3 regions of the Pseudoalteromonas sp. Bsw20308 genome follow, and region 3 is predicted to be linked to each of the others. Evidence: predicted binding sites of a transcription regulator. Region 3 holds the regulator's gene; each other region holds the start of a gene.
The links. The regulator sigma-54, encoded in region 3, starts transcription at its own class of promoters, with help from an activator protein. The targets are predictions, from matches to a motif close to GTTGGCACGNNNNTNGNNT.
Positions count from the first base shown of each region.

Region 1: D172_RS09915 (EF-hand domain-containing protein) is a predicted target of sigma-54. The motif match lies at 2,376-2,394, and genes of this name have one in related genera.
Region 2: D172_RS02945 (BON domain-containing protein) is a predicted target of sigma-54. The motif match lies at 3,438-3,456, and genes of this name have one in related genera.

Region 1 covers NZ_CP013138.1:2,320,002-2,326,077, reverse strand. Annotated here, with positions in the region: gene D172_RS09935 (putative RNA methyltransferase) at 1-84, opposite strand, end outside; gene D172_RS09930 (energy-coupling factor ABC transporter permease) at 81-728, opposite strand; partial or broken gene xthA (exodeoxyribonuclease III) at 734-1,539, opposite strand; gene D172_RS09920 (hypothetical protein) at 1,780-2,211, shown strand; gene D172_RS09915 (EF-hand domain-containing protein) at 2,435-2,956, shown strand; gene scpB (SMC-Scp complex subunit ScpB) at 3,108-3,698, shown strand; gene rluB (23S rRNA pseudouridine(2605) synthase RluB) at 3,695-4,564, shown strand; gene D172_RS09900 (YciK family oxidoreductase) at 4,650-5,396, opposite strand; gene D172_RS09895 (VolA/Pla-1 family phospholipase) at 5,603-6,076, shown strand, end outside.
Region 2 covers NZ_CP013138.1:690,942-697,017, reverse strand. Annotated here, with positions in the region: gene D172_RS02960 (alpha-amylase) at 1-938, opposite strand, end outside; gene D172_RS02955 (tRNA1(Val) (adenine(37)-N6)-methyltransferase) at 1,095-1,793, opposite strand; gene srmB (ATP-dependent RNA helicase SrmB) at 1,869-3,095, shown strand; gene D172_RS02945 (BON domain-containing protein) at 3,530-3,850, shown strand; gene D172_RS02940 (hypothetical protein) at 3,925-4,656, opposite strand; gene D172_RS02935 (mechanosensitive ion channel family protein) at 4,852-5,808, opposite strand; gene yaaA (peroxide stress protein YaaA) at 5,933-6,076, opposite strand, start outside.
Region 3 covers NZ_CP013138.1:799,233-805,308, forward strand. Annotated here, with positions in the region: gene mgtE (magnesium transporter) at 1-881, opposite strand, end outside; gene D172_RS03390 (HPr family phosphocarrier protein) at 983-1,255, opposite strand; gene rapZ (RNase adapter RapZ) at 1,299-2,144, opposite strand; gene ptsN (PTS IIA-like nitrogen regulatory protein PtsN) at 2,164-2,616, opposite strand; gene hpf (ribosome hibernation promoting factor) at 2,621-2,908, opposite strand; gene D172_RS03410 (RNA polymerase factor sigma-54) at 2,935-4,434, opposite strand; gene lptB (LPS export ABC transporter ATP-binding protein) at 4,504-5,229, opposite strand; gene lptA (lipopolysaccharide transport periplasmic protein LptA) at 5,226-5,768, opposite strand; gene lptC (LPS export ABC transporter periplasmic protein LptC) at 5,758-6,076, opposite strand, start outside.

The DNA.
Region 1 (6,076 bases), 1.5 Mb from region 3:
GCTATGGTTGTTAGCACAACGAAGTGTTGAATCAGTTTTCAAAAGTGCGTGGTTACACAGTGGGCATTGATATTGTAGACTCATGAGTCTAGGTAGTCCTTATCGTAAAAAGTTTTTACCCAATGCGGGCGATAGGTGATCATAACTGTTATAGCCATACCGTTGAGCATTGCTTCAGGAAACCAAATTATGGCACTTAAATAAACGTAGTTATCTGCGAGTTCTTGCCAATTGTATTGCCCTATAGCTAAGTAAAATAAAGCACCTAGGCTTATTTTTATACAGGCTATAACCCCTGCAGTTATGAACGCACAAACAAATATATAAACAAAAAAATGACGAGGTAAATACTGGTAACTAATTATAAAGCCAAGGTAGCTTAGTAAAATAGGAATAAACGCACCAATAAGCAGTTGAACTGGTAACAGTTCAAGTTCAATTTGACCAAATGCAGTCAGTAGGGCTGTGGCAAGTAGGCTACTTAAAATAGTCAATCGCCAGCCTAAAATTAATGTTGCAGCTGTAACGCCTAATATGTGTAAATCGAGACCAGTTAAAATTCCTGCTTTTATTCGCCAAAGCACTGCAAAAACTAACGCACATGCAAGCACGCCAGTTTGACGGGCTGGCGTATTAAGCAATGTTTTATATGTTTTTTTATCAAAGCTTAGTAGGGCAATAATAATTACAAGGGCCCAAAGTAGCCCTTGTATTGTTATGCTGAGCATAGTAATTACTTAAATGTTGACCATATAGGGCATGATCTGAGGGTTTTTCAATACCGCGCAGTTCGTAATCAATACCAGTATCTATACAGCGTGCTGCAAGCTCATTAGTTGCAAGTACTACATCTATTCGAAGTCCTCGGTTATCTACAAACCCCTTAGAGCGATAGTCAAACCATGAGTATTGATCGTCTGTTTCTGGGTTTTGTTCTCTAAAGGTGTCTTTAAAGCCCCAATTAAGTAATGTTGCAAGCCATTCACGCTCTACCGGTTGGAAAGAACATTTACCCGTTTTTAACCAACGTTTAGCATTTACTTCACCAATACCAATATCTAAATCGGTAGGTGATATGTTGATATCGCCCATAACAATTATATCTTGATCGGGTGTATGGTTTGTTTCAAGGTGAGTCATCAAGTCAATATAGAACTGGCGCTTATAAGGAAATTTAGTTTCGTGATTGATATTATCGCCTTGCGGGAAATAACCATTCATTACGGTTAAATCACGACCGTTTTCTTGCTCTACAGTAACGCTTATCATGCGTTTTTGCGATTCCTCTGTATCGGTAGCAAATCCTTTTAAGACCGATTTAGGCTCTTTCTTGCATAACATAGCCACACCATAATGTGCCTTTTGACCATGGTAATAAACGTGGTATCCCATTTTTTGCACATCTTCTAGTGGGAACGCCTCATCATGAACCTTAATCTCTTGCAGTCCAATTACGTCTGGTTGATGTTTATCGATAATTGCTTGTAATTGATGAAGACGAGCACGCAGACCATTGATATTGAAAGAAATCACTTTCATTGAATTTACCTTAAAATTGGTTCTATTTAATGCACCAAATTGTATCAGTATTTACGCGTACATAACATGACTGAAATGGAGAAAATCGCTGCATAATTGTTGACCAAATGGTGCTTAAAGTTTAAACATTGTTAATGCTATATTAATTTGTTAAATAAATAAAAAATTCAATTGATATCTAAAAAGCAGGTTATATAATGCGCGAAATCACTCAATAAGCTCGTTCAAATAGGATCTCACATGAAAACACAACTAATTTTAGCTGCAGCACTTCTAGCATCAACTACGGTCTCGGCACAAAGTAATTCGTATTTTAGTAAAGATAATAAAATAGAATCTAAATTGTGTGTATTAAGTGCCAATGAAGGCTTTTCTGCCGCTCGTAAAGAAGCAGCCCAGCATGGTGTGTTTTTATCACGCTTTTCACAAAGTATTTTGTGTAATGGCGAAGATATTCGTGATATTGCTAAAAAAGGAACAACTGCTGAAGTGATTAAAACTAAAGTTGAGGTGTTTGCTAAAGACACTCAACAAGAAACACAACTGTGTATGACTGCTTTAAAACAAGGTCTAGCGCCAGTTCGTCAAAAAATCGGTAATTTAAACTCTCTAAAGTGTAATGGTCAAAAAGTAACTGATTTTGTAAAACGTTATCAAAATGCGGCTATTTAATAACACAAAGATTTGAAAAGCATGCCCAGTATATTTACATATACTGGGCTTTTTTTTGCAAAAATTACAAAGCACTTTGCAAAGTTTTCAGATATAACTTATTGAAATTGTTCATTAAACACTCTATTTATTTGTAACTATTTGATTTTAATTAGTTAACTAACATTGGCATCCGAATTGTATTAGCTAAAGTGACATTTATTTAATTACAAGGACACGTCTTATGAAAAAGTTAACATTAGCAACAACAATTTTAGCATCTTTGAGCCTCGCGGCTTGTTCTTCAAATCAAGGCCTTGAGAAAATAGACAGTGATTTTGCAAGCCTGGACAACGACAGCGATGGCTACATTTCAAAAGTCGAAGCGGATGATGATAGCATCTGGGAGCATTTTTCGAATATTGATACCAATATGGATAATGAAATTAGCCGTAAAGAATTTAACGCCTACATGCAGCTAAATGCAGGTAAAGTGGCGACTGATAGTGACGTAAGTGAATCAGCGTTTAAAGCTGAAATAGCTAAGTTTGATAAAATTGAGAGTAGTTTTTCAAGTTTAGATAATGATAGCAACGGTTATATTTCGATTGCTGAAGGCAACGATGATGATATTTCAAATCATTTTGGTTATATGGATGAAAACCAAGATAAGCGCATCAGCAGAAGTGAGTTTAAGGGTTACATAAAAAAATACGGTAATGCTGTAGCCGAAGATGACGCACTAGAAGCAATTAAACGCAGCTAATATTTGTTGTTTTAAAGAGTAAATTAGAAGCCAGTGATAATCACTGGCTTTTTTGTGTTTAAAATCTAGTTATTTAGTAGATATATTTTCCTAGTTTGGTGTTGTTCTGTCATAATAGATGGCTGTGTATTTTTATTTGTTAAGAGTGTGTATGGCGGGTCGGCGAATTAGTGATGAACAACTAGTTGAGATCATTGAAGCAGCTATTTTTGTTGCAGATAAGCCTGTTAGTAAGCGCCACCTTAAAGACGTAGTATTAATAGATTTAGCTATTTCTATGGCGCGAATAAACGACGCAATAGATACTATACAAGAACATTTTCAAACTCGTGGTATTCGTCTAGTCGAAGTTGGCAGTGGTTATCGCTTTCAGGCATGTAGCAGTTTAAGCCCTTGGTTAAATAATTTGTGGCAAGAACGTGCGCCTAAGTATTCACGTGCTTTACTGGAAACATTATCGCTTATTGCATACAGGCAGCCCATTACACGTGGCGAAATTGAGCAAGTAAGGGGAGTTACTACGGGTTCGAATATTATAAAAACCTTACTCGAAAGAGAGTGGGTTAAAGTGGTAGGGCATAAAGAGGTTCCGGGTAAACCGGCTTTATATGCAACTACTAAACAATTTTTAGATTATTTTTCGTTAACAGGTTTAGATAATTTACCAGCGCTGCCAACAGAGCAGCAAAGTAAAATTAACCAGTTATTAAGTGATCCTTCTGTGAGAGAACCATCCGAATGAGTATACAAGGTGAAAAGTTACAAAAAGTCCTAGCCCGTGCAGGCGTAGGCTCGCGCCGTGAAATGGAAAAATACATTGATGCAAACCGCGTTAGTGTAAACGGTAAAGTGGCAAAGTTAGGCGACCGTGTTGAGGAAACAGACTTAATTCGTGTTGACGGACACACTGTGAAAATTGAAGAAAAAGCAGATAGAATTTGTCGTGTAATTATGTATAACAAACCAGAAGGTGAGCTAAGTACACGTAAAGATCCAGAAGGGCGTCGTACTGTATTTGACCGACTTCCTCGTATTGATGGCGATCGTTGGATTGCAGTAGGCCGCTTAGACGTTAATACATCAGGTTTGATGCTGTTTACTAATGATGGTGAGTTAGCAAACCGTTTAATGCACCCAAGTTATGAAGTAGAACGTGAATACTCTGCACGTGTATTTGGTGAAGTAACCAACGAAACGGTTAAAAACCTACTACGTGGTGTTGAGCTTGAAGATGGCCCAGCTAAATTCACGACTGTAACCCCAATGGGTGGCGAAGGTGTTAACCGATGGTTTAACGTAACGTTAAATGAAGGGCGTAACCGCGAAGTCCGCCGTTTATGGCAATCTCAAGATGCGGAAGTATCTCGTCTTATTCGTATTCGTTACGGTAAATTGGAGCTAGATAAGCGCGTACCGCAAGGTGGTTGGATGGAGTATGATCTAGAAACGGTAAACTATTTACGTAAAACCGTTAAATTAGGTCGCGAGACGCAGACTAAGCTTTCTGTTATGCCAGAAAAGCGCAAAGATAAACGCGCTAAAATCAACCAAATCCGTAAAGCAGTTAAAAAACACAATCAACGTGTTAAGCCGACTAAACGTAAATAATCAATTAGTTATTTATTTAACACAAAAAAGCCGCTCATTGCGGCTTTTTTAATGTGCTTTTAAATAACACAGGACTTAGGCTGAGTTATTTTTTTACCTGAGCATCTAACGATTCGCCATTCACTTCACTAGAATCGTCACTCATTAGATATAAATAGGTAGGCATTAAATCCTCTGGTGTAGCAAGCGCGTCTCTATCTTCACCTGGATATGCAGCCGCTCGCATTGAAGTGCGCGTAGCACCTGGGTTAATACAGTTTACACGAATGTTTGTTTTACCTACTTCACATGCCCATGTTTGCATCATGCCTTCTACTGCAAATTTCGAAATGGCATAAGGTCCCCAAAATTCACGGCCTTTGCGACCAACACCTGATGATGTGAATACGATTGATGCATTATCAGATTTACGAAGAACCGGAAACAAGGCTTTAGTGATCATCGCTTGTGCAGTCACGTTCACTTTCATTATATTTTCGAACGTAGATGAGCAAAAATGCTCAAGTGGGCCAAGCGAGCCTAAAATACCGGCATTATTAAGAAGCCCATCTAGGCGGCCAAACTGATATTCAATCGTTGCGGCAAGGTCGCGGTAGTTTTGCTTCGTTGCGCCTTTTAAATCCATAGGCACAATTGCAGGTTTAGGATAACCTGCATTAACAATTTCATCGTAAACACATTCAAGTTTATTAGTTGTTTTACCTAATAAAATAACCGTAGCACCATACTTTGCATATGTAATGGCTGCTACTCGACCAATGCCATCGCCGGCGCCTGTTATTAAAATAACTTTATCTTTGAGTGCGTTTTCAGCTGCTTGATAAGTGTGCATAAAAGTACCAAATTGTATGATTTTTTTAATTTTAACATAGCAAAACGTGAAGTAATCGAATTTATTGCAAAATTAGGTGGCGAAAATAGAAACTTTACGTTAAGTTTAACTGGTCTAATGTCTCATTAATAACCTGATTACATTGTTTTAACTTAATACACTGATTAAACACACTATAAAAATAAAATATGTGCGGAGCCAACAATATGAAAAAAATGCTACTTTCACTCTCGGTTACAGCTGCTTTAGCAGGTTGTGGCGGTGGAGAAACGTTAAAAGATGTTAAAAACGACACAGCCCCAGTTATTCCAACGGCAACAGTAAGTTTTGACCCTGCTAATGGAGTTATATCTGTTCCAAACGATTTGTTAATGAGTGGTACCCAAGACGGTACATTAAACATTCCTGGTGAATTAGATGATGATAACGTGTCTATTCCACGCACAGCTTATGCCAACCCACAATTGGCTCTAGGCGCACTTGATGGTTGGTCTTCGCAGGTTCCTTATAAAATTGATTTAACATTCCCACCGAGTGTGAGTTTAGATGAAGCGTCTGCTGGGGCTCCTGGTACGGTTAGAATTTTTGAAGTAATAATGGGTGCAAGCTTAACGGATGAAGAATGTTCGGTAGTAGCTGCAGGTACTGCTTGTAAATTAGTGGGCGAACTTACCTTTGGT
Region 2 (6,076 bases), 110 kb from region 3:
ACATTGGCTAAGTCATATAAGCGGCCATCCTCAAAGGTAATTACATTACCAGCGCCGCCATGACCACGTTGATTATCGTGATTATCTACAAAAACCACCGCAGAAGAGCTAGGCATAAAGCCCCACCCTTCGCCAAAATTACTCAGCCATGCAAGCGAGCCGTTTCTAAAAGTATTACCAAGCTCAGTGCTATATTTAAATTCAGTTACTAAACCAGTGCTTAAATATTCAGAGGCGCCAACAGCCTCTCCACCTTGATCAATCACTTCTTGAAAAACCACTGGCGAGCCATTTACTTTGGCCATTAAACTTTGGATATCGCTTGCGGCAACATGTTTAGAAGCATCAAACCGAAAGCCTTTTACGCCAATAGCTTGTAAGTCGTTAATATATGCTGCAATGGTATTTTGCACATAGTTTGAAGCGGTATCTAAATCGGCAAGTCCAACGAGTTCACAATTTTGTACTCGGTAGCGATCGTTGCCATAATCAGAGCTATTAATGGTACAACTTTCATGAAAATCTTGTGGGCTATAAATAGGAAAGCTTTTATTACCAAAACTATTACCCGCTGTGCCTGTGCCACTTCCTGCTGCCATATGGTTAATAAGCGTATCGACGTAAATATCAACCCCAGCTGCACTACAGCGATTTACCATATCAATAAACTGTGCACGGTTACCGCCACGACTTTGCAGTTCATAACTTACAGGCTGATAGCGTGTCCACCATTGGCCTCCTGTAATGTGTTCATTAGGTGGCGATACCTGCACTGCAGCATAGCCTTTTGGTCCTAAATACTGTTCACATTCTTGCGCTACATCTTGCCAATTCCATTCAAACAAATGCACAAATGTGGTGGGCGTAGCTGTGGCAATACTCGGTAAGAGCAACCCTAGACTTAAACCTGCGGTGGTGATTATTTTATTGAGTTTCATAGTGTGTGGTCCAATTGTTGAGCGAGCAAAACAACTACTCGATGTTATTTACAAGTGGTTAACACTAGGCTTATAGTTGATAAAATAAAAACTGAATACGTATGCATAACGGGTAAACTATCCTTTATTACTAAATAACCTTCATTACAAAGTAACTTACATTTTTAAATAAAATGTTTTGCACAGAGCTATATAATCAGCAGTGTAGGTATTATCTAAGTTTCTAATACACAGGGTTGATGATTCTATATCGCTTTTTACGTAGCTAAATGCCATTAAACTGCGGCTAATATCTTTATTGGGCGTGGCTTTTACTTGGCAATGAGTATTTAAATAAAGCCCATTTTGAGTAGCAAGCTCAATAAATAATGCGCCTTCAACGCTTGGGAGTATTAAGTTAAAGCGAGAGCGACTATGGCTTAGACGTTTAAACGCATTTATTAACTCTTCAAAACTTAAGCCGTCGGTATGGCGCGCGGTATTACGCGCAGTATTCTCGCCTTTTAAACTGTGATTAAAATACGGCGGATTAGAAATAACCACGTCAAATTTAACTTCACTACTAAAGCTTTGAATAGTTTGGTGCTTAATACTTATTGTTGGCCACGGGCTATTAGCTATATTTTGTAATGCTTGGGTATGGGCGCTTTCGTCAATTTCTACCGCAGTTATATCAAGCTCATTACTGCGCTGCTTACACATTAATGCTAGTAAGCCGGTGCCTGTGCCTATATCAAGTAATGACTTTGCACCACTTAAATTAGCCCATGCGCCAAGCAAAATGCCATCGGTAGAAACTTTCATTGCACAGTGGTCGTGTTCAACTTTAAATTGTTTAAATACAAAACCAGACATTTTTTCACCTTTTCATTCACCAAGCGCAGCATAGCGCGTATAATCAGGGTAATTGTCCCTTATTTTAGACACTCTATGCAATTTTCTGAATTTGATCTTGATAACAAGCTACTCGATGCCATTAATAAAATGGGCTACGAGACGCCAACCAGCATTCAACAACAAGCTATTCCTGAAGCACTACAGGGGCGCGATATTTTAGCATCTGCGCCTACTGGTACAGGTAAAACAGCGGCATTTTTAATTCCGGCTATTCAGTACTTACTGGATTTCCCACGTCGTGACCCTGGTTTTGCGCGCGTCCTCGTTATGACCCCGACTCGTGAGTTGGCTTATCAAATTCATGAACAATGTGAACTGCTAGCTAAACGCACACACCTAAAAATTGGTGTAGTAACAGGCGGTATTAACTACGGCACGCATAAAGAAATTTTCGAAAAAAATAACGATATTTTAATCGCCACACCAGGTCGATTAATGGAATACCTAGAAACCGAAAACTTTCATGCTGAACATGTAGAAATGCTTATTATTGATGAAGCAGATCGCATGTTAGATATGGGTTTCAAAAAAGAAATGAGCCGTATTTGTGACGAAGCTAAAAATCGTCGCCAATGTTTTTTATTCTCAGCAACACTTGAAGGTGACAGCGTAGAAAGGTTTGCTGAAAAAACATTAAACGACCCAGCTCTATTAGAAGCCGAATCGTCACGTAAAGAAAAAGCAAAAATTCATCAGTGGGTACATTTAGCCGACGATTACCATCATAAGCTTGAATTGTTAGTTAACACGCTAAAAAATCCTGACGTGACTAAAGCAATTGTGTTTGTTAAAACTCGCGAACGCTTAGAAACATTGATTGGTGAACTTACAACTAATGATGTAAAAGCAGCGTGGTTACGCGGCGAAATGCCACAAGACAAACGTATGAAAGCCATGGAAAACTTCCACAGTGGTAAAACAAGCATATTAGTTGCTACCGACGTAGCTGCACGTGGTATTGACGTATCTGACATTAGTCACGTTATTAACTTTGATATGCCGCGCACTGCCGACGTATATGTACACCGTATTGGTCGTACTGGCCGTGCTGGTAAAAAAGGCATAGCAATATCACTAGTTGAAGCACACGATATTGGTATTTTATATAAAGTAGAGCGCTACGTTGAGCAAAAGTTAAAACGCCGTGTAATTAGAGGTGTTGAGCCACAGCATAAAGAAGCTAAGCCACCGGCTAAAAAGCGTAAAGATCCAGTAAAAATGAAAGCCAAGAAAAAGGCCAAGGTTAAAAAGAAGAAGTAACCTAAAACATTTTTATACTAAGCCGGCTTTTGCCGGCTTTTTAATGCAAGCCTTACAGGCTCTGGTGTTTGTACCATTATACCAATCCGCAATAATACTTAATCAATTTTAAGGATTAAATCTGACGCTAACTGCGTTAAAAAATTCTAATATAGAACAACTAAATAACGAAATTTTTGCCTTGTTATCGACACGATTTTCTTACCTCAAAATAAATCACTTAATTAAGCGAATTGGTATTACATATGTAACCCAAGCATGTAACTCATACCCATTTAAATGTAATTTTTGCCCACCTTAATTCCCACTTAATAAAATTACCTTATATTTCATAGTGTTAATATTGGCACCGAAATTGTAACTACAAAGATAACCTAGCCGATGGAATTTCCATTTTGTGGCTGCACTACTCACCGTAATGTAAGGATTAAGTTATGAACCGCTTCAAGTTAACTATCGCTTTAGTATCATTTTGTTGTTTATTTTTATTAGCTTGCGCTACAAAGGTAAGTGCAGCAACCAACATGGCAGTAGTAAGCAGTGTAGCCACTCAACCTAACCTACAACAAACTATCACCAACACCCTACGAACTAATCCTAACTTAGCGTTAAGTGATATTCGTGTGCAGGTAAAAAATGGTGAAGTAGATTTATACGGTGAAGCACAAACTGGTTTTCAGCGCGCATTAGCTCAAAAGTTTTTAGAAAATATGGATGGGGTTAAAATCATTCGTAATAAAATTAGCGTTATTTAATACGTACCACATAAACCTATTTATATAACTAATTCGTAAGCGCGGCTTGTTACTCCAACACAAGCTGCGCTTTTTTATTTTAATATTTTTAATTGTTTAGTCACATCACTTATTTTAAAACTACTTTTTTGCGAAGAATAACTATCAACAAATACTTCTTCGAAATTGCTCACTGTAGAATCTTCATTTAGCTCAAAAGGAAAACCCTTAAGCTCCTTTGTTTTTGTGTTGAACTTATAAATAAAATTATTGCCACTCAAACCAGCTGAAAAAATATATTGTTCGTTATTCAACCATCCACCGGTTTGATGAAACAAACCGATATTAAACTGGTTAGTTGTTTGATGAAGTCCAACCTTGAGTATATGACTTTCATTAAATGCAGACTTGGTTATTTCAATTGTTGGTAAAAACCAAAAACCTTGGGTGTCACCTGCAAAAACGGCTAAAAACTCACCATCGGGAGACCAACTAACAAAGTTACTTTCAGACTTTTCCCTAGCGCATAAAATACCATCCGATCTGCAAAATTCTCGTAACTGCTCTTTTGCAATGTATACCGTTTTATTTGGTAGGGTAAGTGCGTTTATAGGGGCATCGTTCTTATTAAGAAAAAGTATTTCAGCAGTATTGTCATCTACATTTAATTTATAGCTCAAACCATACTTAAAATTATGTTTTTCACTCGTACTCTGCTTATTACTTATTGATGTACACCCAAGCATGAAGCTTAATAAAGTAAGGGTTATGAACTGTAGTAATGCTACTTTACGCATTGATAAACTATTTAAATTAATAATGGTCATATTGTAATCACATTATCAGTTATGGCAAATAACACGGTTATCATAATAAACAAAAACCGATTAAATTTGGCTTACCCTGTTCAGGCTTAATAATTATTAAAAGCATGTACTAAAAAGCGCAATTTTACTCTGTAAAAATGCGCTGTTGGTAAGTAACTATTTCCCAATGCTTTTGGCTAATGTGTTTTAACTAAATTACTCACTTTGGCTAGAGTCAGCACCGTCGCTACTATTTTTAGTTGATGACTGCGGGCTTATTTTATCGCTTATCATGGCATCGAGTTTCTCACCGCCCTTAATGCCAAAGTCGAGCGTACGAATTGGGAAAGGAATACTAATATCAGCTTCGTCGAGTGCCTGCTTAACGGCAACAACCCCTTTGTGGCGTACCGTCATAAAGTCAGGCTCGCCTGGGTATTTAATCCAAAACCACACCAGTAAGTTAATGCTGCTGTCGCCAAAACCTTCAGCATATACAGCGGTTTCGTCTTTACGTATTACAAAGTCAAATTCGTTAATTTTATCGACTATAACGTCTTTTGCTTTTTCTATGTCGTCGCCATACGAAATACCTACGGGTACTTCTATACGTCTTATACCTAGCGTGGTGTAATTTTTTAGTACATTTCTAAATAAGACTTTGTTTGGTACAAGTATTAGTTGCCCGTAAAAGCTCTCTATTAGCGTGTTACGTAGGTTTATAGAATGCACCGAACCAAACACATCATCGGTTTCTATTACATCACCTGTTTTAAATGGCTTGCGTACACCCATTGCTATACCAGCAATTAGGTTTTCGGTCATGTCTTGAAACGCAAAACCAATGGCCAAACCCACAATACCCGCACCAGCAAGTAGCGAAGTGACGGTGCCTTTTAGGCCAACAAAATCGAGCGCTATAAATAAACCTATGCACAACACAATAACTTTGAATATTGACGCCATTAAATCGGCAATTTGCGTTGAGTCGAGAGAGCGGCGCAACACGTTTTTCATCAGCTTGCCAGCAAAGCGCGCCAATATTGAAAATACTATGGCAATTACAATTGCCACTATAAAATTAGGGATATGGCTTATTACAACATCAAACCACCCTCCGAGCTTTTCTTCTATTAGTTTTTCGGCTTCGCCAACTGACGGAATGCTGATCATTTTATTTGCACCTATTTAGTTAGTGTTCTCATTAATATTAGATGAGGTTGCAAATATAACGCCAACATCAAAAAAGCCATGCGGTGCATGGCTTTTTAACTATTTAATTAAGTTTACGCTCAGTTTAATTTTGTTCGTCGCGCATAAATACAGGCTCAAGCTCTTTAACTGTTGCCTCAGGGCTAAAGTAATAACCCGCCACAGTAAACTCTTTAAGTTGGCTTAATTGCGTTACTTTATTTTCGATAATGTAGCGCGCCATCATACC
Region 3 (6,076 bases):
ACACCTAACCAAACTGAGCGCTTTTTAGAGCTTTTGAGTACTGGCGCAAAGGTATCTTCTTCATCATCTAGACCGGCTAAGCCTAGTAAACTATGCTCTGCATCTTCTCGAATTACGTCAACAATATCATCGATAGTGACACGACCAAGTAATTGATCGTTATCATCCACAACAGGTGCTGATATCCAATTATGGCGCTCAAATAGTTGCGCGACTTCACTTTCATCCATTGAAATTGGGATTGATTCACAATCTTCATCCATTAAATCGCGAACAATTTTTTCAGGTGGGTTCGTTAATAACGTACTCAGTGATAGAGCGCCTATAAAACAGTTGTGTTTATCAACAACATATAGGTCATCTGTACCTTCTGGTAGCTCCCCACGTAGCCTAATATATCTAAGTACAACATCGAGCGTTACATCAGGACGAATGGTTACCGTATCGGTGTTCATTAGCGCGCCAGCTGAACGCTCTTGATATGAAAGTGCTTGTGTTGCACGTTCACGGTCTTGAATATCCATCGCGCTGACAACGTCTTTATAAACGGTGTCTGGTAAACTACGGAGTACTTCACCTAAGTCATCGTGGCCCATGTCTTCAGTTGCGGCTGCAATGTGCTCAGGTTCCATTTGGGCAATAATGCCTAAACGAACATCTTCGGAAAGCTCTTCAAGAACATCACCTTGTACATCAGGGTCAACCAACTGCCAAAGTAGTCGGCGAATTTTATGCGGCGATGACTCTAATAATAATGCGGTATCACAAGGAGCTGTTTTTGCTAACATCCGCCTAACTTGAACAAATTGACCACTGTTAAGCGACTTTGTCACTTGTTTTAATTGTTGTAGTGGATAGTCTTGTTCAAAAGCTTCAGGCATTGGCGTCCTTATTGATTTCTATATAACTATGGATAGGGAGGTTTATTAATGGGGTAATTAACCACATTTAGTTTATCTTAGTTTCGGTTTTTAGCTAAGTGCTATTCTTCTTCATTAAAGCGTTGTGCTATCAATTGACCAACGGCATTTAAAGCTTGTTCGGCATCAGGGCCCTCACACACTACTTTTACCTCTTTTCCTTGACTGCTTTCCAGTAGCATTAAAGCCAATACACTGTCCCCAGGCGCTTCTTTATCATCTTGATATATCATGATTGAGGCATCAAATTTAATAGCAAGTTGCGCTAATACTGTAGCGGCTCTTGCATGAAGTCCTAATTTATTTTTTATTAAAAAAGTGTCTTCTAAACGCATAAGTTACTCTACCTAAGCTGAACAGATGATTATTTTGAATGAGTTATTTTTCTTGTTCTCTATGGCGGATTTTTACATTTGGATGTGTCATCGAAAAACTTTCACCAATCGTTTGTGCTAAATATACTGAGCGATGTTGCCCACCAGTACAACCTATAGCAATAGTTAAGTAGCTACGGTTATTTCGCTCTAAATGTGGCAACCATGTTTGTACAAAAGTTTGAATTTGCCAAGTGAACTTTTGGACAATGCTGTGGCTGGCTAAGTAATCCTTTACGGGTTGGTCTAAGCCATTTAAAGGTTTTAATTCTGGCTCCCAATGTGGGTTCGGTAAAAAGCGTGCATCAAAGACATAATCAGCTTCCTTAGGAATGCCGTGTTTAAAGCCAAACGACTCAAAAGTAACAATGAGTTGTTTATCTTTTTTACCCAGAATTTTTTCACGAATTGATTCAGCAAGTTGATGAACACTTAAATCACTCGTGTCGATCATATAGTCAGCGCGAGTCGTGAGAACATCGAGTAGTTCTTTTTCTTTTTTTATAGCTAAATCAAGAGGTAATGAGTCAACTGATAACGGGTGTAGACGGCGAGTCTCAGAAAAACGTTTAATTAATGTTTGATCCTCACTGTCTAGATAAAACAGAGTCGGTTTAGCAAAGCCAGGTAAGTATTCAAGGATATCGTTAAATTCATCTTGCTCTTTTGGTAAATTACGGACATCAATACTAACTGCAATTTTGTCGTAGTTATCAGATACACTTCTCACTAAAGAAGGTAGCAGATTAATTGGAATATTATCTACGCAATAATAACCTAAATCTTCAACTACGCGTAAAGCAACCGATTTTCCAGAACCGGAACGGCCACTTATGATAATTAATTCCATTTATCACCCATTATGTTAATTACGATTGTTCTACAATAACTTGATACAGTTCAGTATCTGATTTTGCGCTGCGTAACTGTTTACAAAAATCTTTATTATTTAGTTTATCAGCTATCGTTGCGAGCGTCTTTAAGTGCTGCTGGTTATCGCCATCAGGTACGATGAGAGCAACAAATATATCAACAGGGCGATTATCTATTGCATCAAAATTAATAGGTGTTTCGCTTACTAATACGAGTGCTAAAGGCTCTTCTGCACCGCTCATTCGCCCATGAGGGATTGCAATACCTCTTCCTATACCAGTGCTTCCCAGTTTTTCTCTATTCATTAAGGCGCTGAGAATATCTTGTTGAGAAAGATATGGGAGCTTGTCATGAGCAAGTTGACTGATGAACTCTAAAATTCTTTTTTTACTATTAAAAAGGACCGCAGCTCTGCTGCAGTCCTGGCATATAAGTGAACTTAATTTCATAATATTAGTGTCGAGCAAGCTTCTCTTTGTGTTTAATAACTTGGCGATCGAGCTTGTCAATCAGCGAGTCAATGGCGGCGTACATATCTTGATGTTCAGTAGAGGCAAATAACTCAGCTCCACTTACATGAATCGTTGCCTCAGCTTTTTGGTTTAATTTTTCTATATCAAGAATGACATGAACATTATTAATATGATCTGAGTGTCTTTCTAGCTTCGCAAATTTGGTATTTACATAATCTCTTAATGAATCAGTTACTTCTACGTGACGACCAGTTAAGTTTAGTTGCATAAGCATTACCCTCTTTGTTTAGCGTCTTAAATCAAACTTTTTCGCTGATTTGACGGTGGAATAGCTAGAGATTCGCGATATTTTGCGATTGTACGTCTCGCTACTTTTATTCCTTGCTCAGCTAATATATCTGCAATTTTACTATCACTCAATGGTTTTGCTGAGTTTTCTGCTGCGATTAATTTTTTAATGAGAGCGCGTATTGCTGTTGATGAGCATTCGCCTCCATTTTCAGTACTTACATGGCTTGAGAAAAAATATTTAAGCTCAAAAATACCGCGAGGTGTATGCATATATTTTTGAGTTGTTACGCGTGAAATAGTTGATTCGTGCATTTCTACCATTTCTGCTACATCATTTAAAACCATTGGTTTCATGGCTTCGGGGCCATGCTCAAAAAAACCTTGTTGTTGCTTAACAATACAATTAGTTACTTTTAATAGTGTATCGTTTCTACTTTCTAAACTTTTAATAAACCATTTAGCTTCTTGTAGATGCGAGCGAATAAACTGGCTATCACCACTTGATTTAACGGTGCGTGACATTGCTGCATATTGGCTGTTGACTCTGATTTTAGGCATGCTATCTGGGTTTAGTTCAACAACCCAGCGACCTTTTATTTTTTTCACCGATACATCAGGAATTACATACTCAGATTCTTCTCTAACTATAGTATCCGCCGGTTTTGGGCTAAGAGTATGTATTAAAGTCATTATTTCTTTAAGCTCTTCTTCTTTGAGCTTTGTTTTTTTCATTAATGTACGATAGTCGCGAGCAGCTAATAGATCAATGTGCTCGGTTAAAATCATTTTTGTTTCATTAATATAGGGTGTTTCTTTATCGTATTGGTTCAGCTGAATACATAAGCATTCTTGTAAACTACGTGCTGCAATACCAACAGGGTCAAACAATTGAATTCGTTTTAAAACAGCTTCTATTTCGTCAAGTTCAACTTCGTTGTCTTCTTCGTTCTCTTGATTAAAACTTTCTAAAATTTCTTCGCAGCTCAGCGTTAAAATACCCGAATCATCTACGGCTTCAACAATCGCAATCGCAATCGCTTCATCGGTAGGACTAAAGGGAGTCAGTTGTAGTTGCCACATTAGGTATTCATGGAGCGTTTCAGTTGAGGAGCCTTGGTATATAGATTCATCTTCAGGCATTGGTCCTGATGATGACGCTGGGGCTGCGCTCATATATTCATCCCAACTAACATCCATAGCCATTTCATCACTTAGCGTATCTTTAGCAAGTGCTTCACCACTGTCTTGCTCATATTCGCTCGGAACATCATCAGCATTTGCGCTAACAGTTACATCGTCGTTATCTGCTTTTTGCTCGTTTTTACCAGCAGAATCTTCGGCGTAATCTTGCTCTTCAACCTCTAATAGGGGGTTGCTGTCGAGTGCTTCTTGTATTTCTTGCTGGAGATCCAATGTACTGAGTTGCAGCAGGCGAATTGCTTGTTGCAGCTGTGGAGTCATTGTAAGTTGCTGGCCCATGCGCAGCTGTAATGATTGCCTCATGTATCTCTAACAATCCTTTTATGTTGTTATAATTAATACTAGCAGATGCTTAAAGACATGGCGTAAATGTTACAGCCTAAATTGTTCGCCTAAATAAACATCACGTACTGTTTTATCGTTTAATACGTGCTCTGGTGTACCAGAAGCAATTAACTCACCATGAGAAACTATGTAGGCTTTTTCGCAAACATCAAGAGTTTCTCTTACATTATGGTCGGTAATTAACACACCAATACCACGATTTTTAAGATGTTCTATTATTTTCTTTATATCTAACACTGAAATAGGGTCAACACCAGCAAAAGGCTCATCAAGCAATATAAATTTAGGATCAGCGGCTAGTGCTCGCGCTATTTCAACTCGGCGACGCTCGCCTCCTGATAATGCCATACCTTGGCTATCACGAATGTGCTGAATACTAAATTCATCTAATAAATTGTTAAGTGTGTCTTCTCTTGCTTGCTTATTTAGCTCTTTACGTGTTTCTAAAATAGCCATTAAATTTTGATAAACAGTAAGCTTTCTAAAAATTGATGATTCTTGGGGTAAGTAACCAATGCCTAATCTAGCACGACTATGCATAGGTAAAAGAGTAATATCGTTATCGTCGATAGAAATCTTGCCTTTATCACTAGGTACAAGGCCTACAATCATATAAAACGTTGTGGTTTTACCTGCACCATTAGGGCCAAGTAACCCGACTATGCTGCCAGCCTTTACTTCCAGACCTACATTTTTTACAACTTCACGGCCTTTATAACTTTTAGCTAATAGTTCTGCTTTTAATGTACTCATGGCTGACCTTTATCGTTTTTTTCTTTTTTAGTCTCAATAGGTACTAAAATAGTATGCACACGATCGGTTGAGTTTTCGTCTTTTTCAGCGCTAATTAATTGCTGTTGCATATCGTAAGTAATACTCTTGGCATTTATTTTTTGACCCGCTTGCGATACTTGTGCATCGCCAATAAGGGTTAAAAATCGTTTAGCTACATCATAACGAACTTCGTTTGCGCTGGCGCTCATTATAGTGCCATCAGTTTGTTTTTCTTCGAAATATGCAGGGCTACCAGTTGCAATTAGTAGCTGTTTATTATCGCCTAATTCATCACGTTTATGTACTTCTAAACGGTCGGCTGTAATACGGCGGTTGCCGTGAATAATCTCAACATTTTTTTCAAAAATTCCGACGTTTTCTTTTAATTGGCCTTCTTGTTTGTCGGCACTTATTGATATTTGATTCGCTGCAGGTTGAATCGCTTGTTCAGCAGCGCTAAGGTTGAAAGCTAGTATAAGTGTCGGAATAATAAGTATTTTTGAAATTTTATTGGTCATAATATATAGTTCGCGTATGGTTAATAAGTTTTATCACTTCAGTTTTTAAATCGGCTTCAAGGCCTTTACCGGTGATCTTTAAATTGGGTCCCGTAACAATAACGGGTTGCTCTGAACGCATCGTGAGTAGTTTTATATCTACTTGAATATTATCCGCATTAATCTTGTCTATCATTGCATTATCAGTAAGATTCTTGGCAACCACGTTACCTTCTAAAATTAATTGTTTTCCTTCATATAACGTTGCTTCGTCTGCATTTATTCGCCATGTTTGTTTTTCGTTATATAAGGTGAAAATGGGCTTTTCA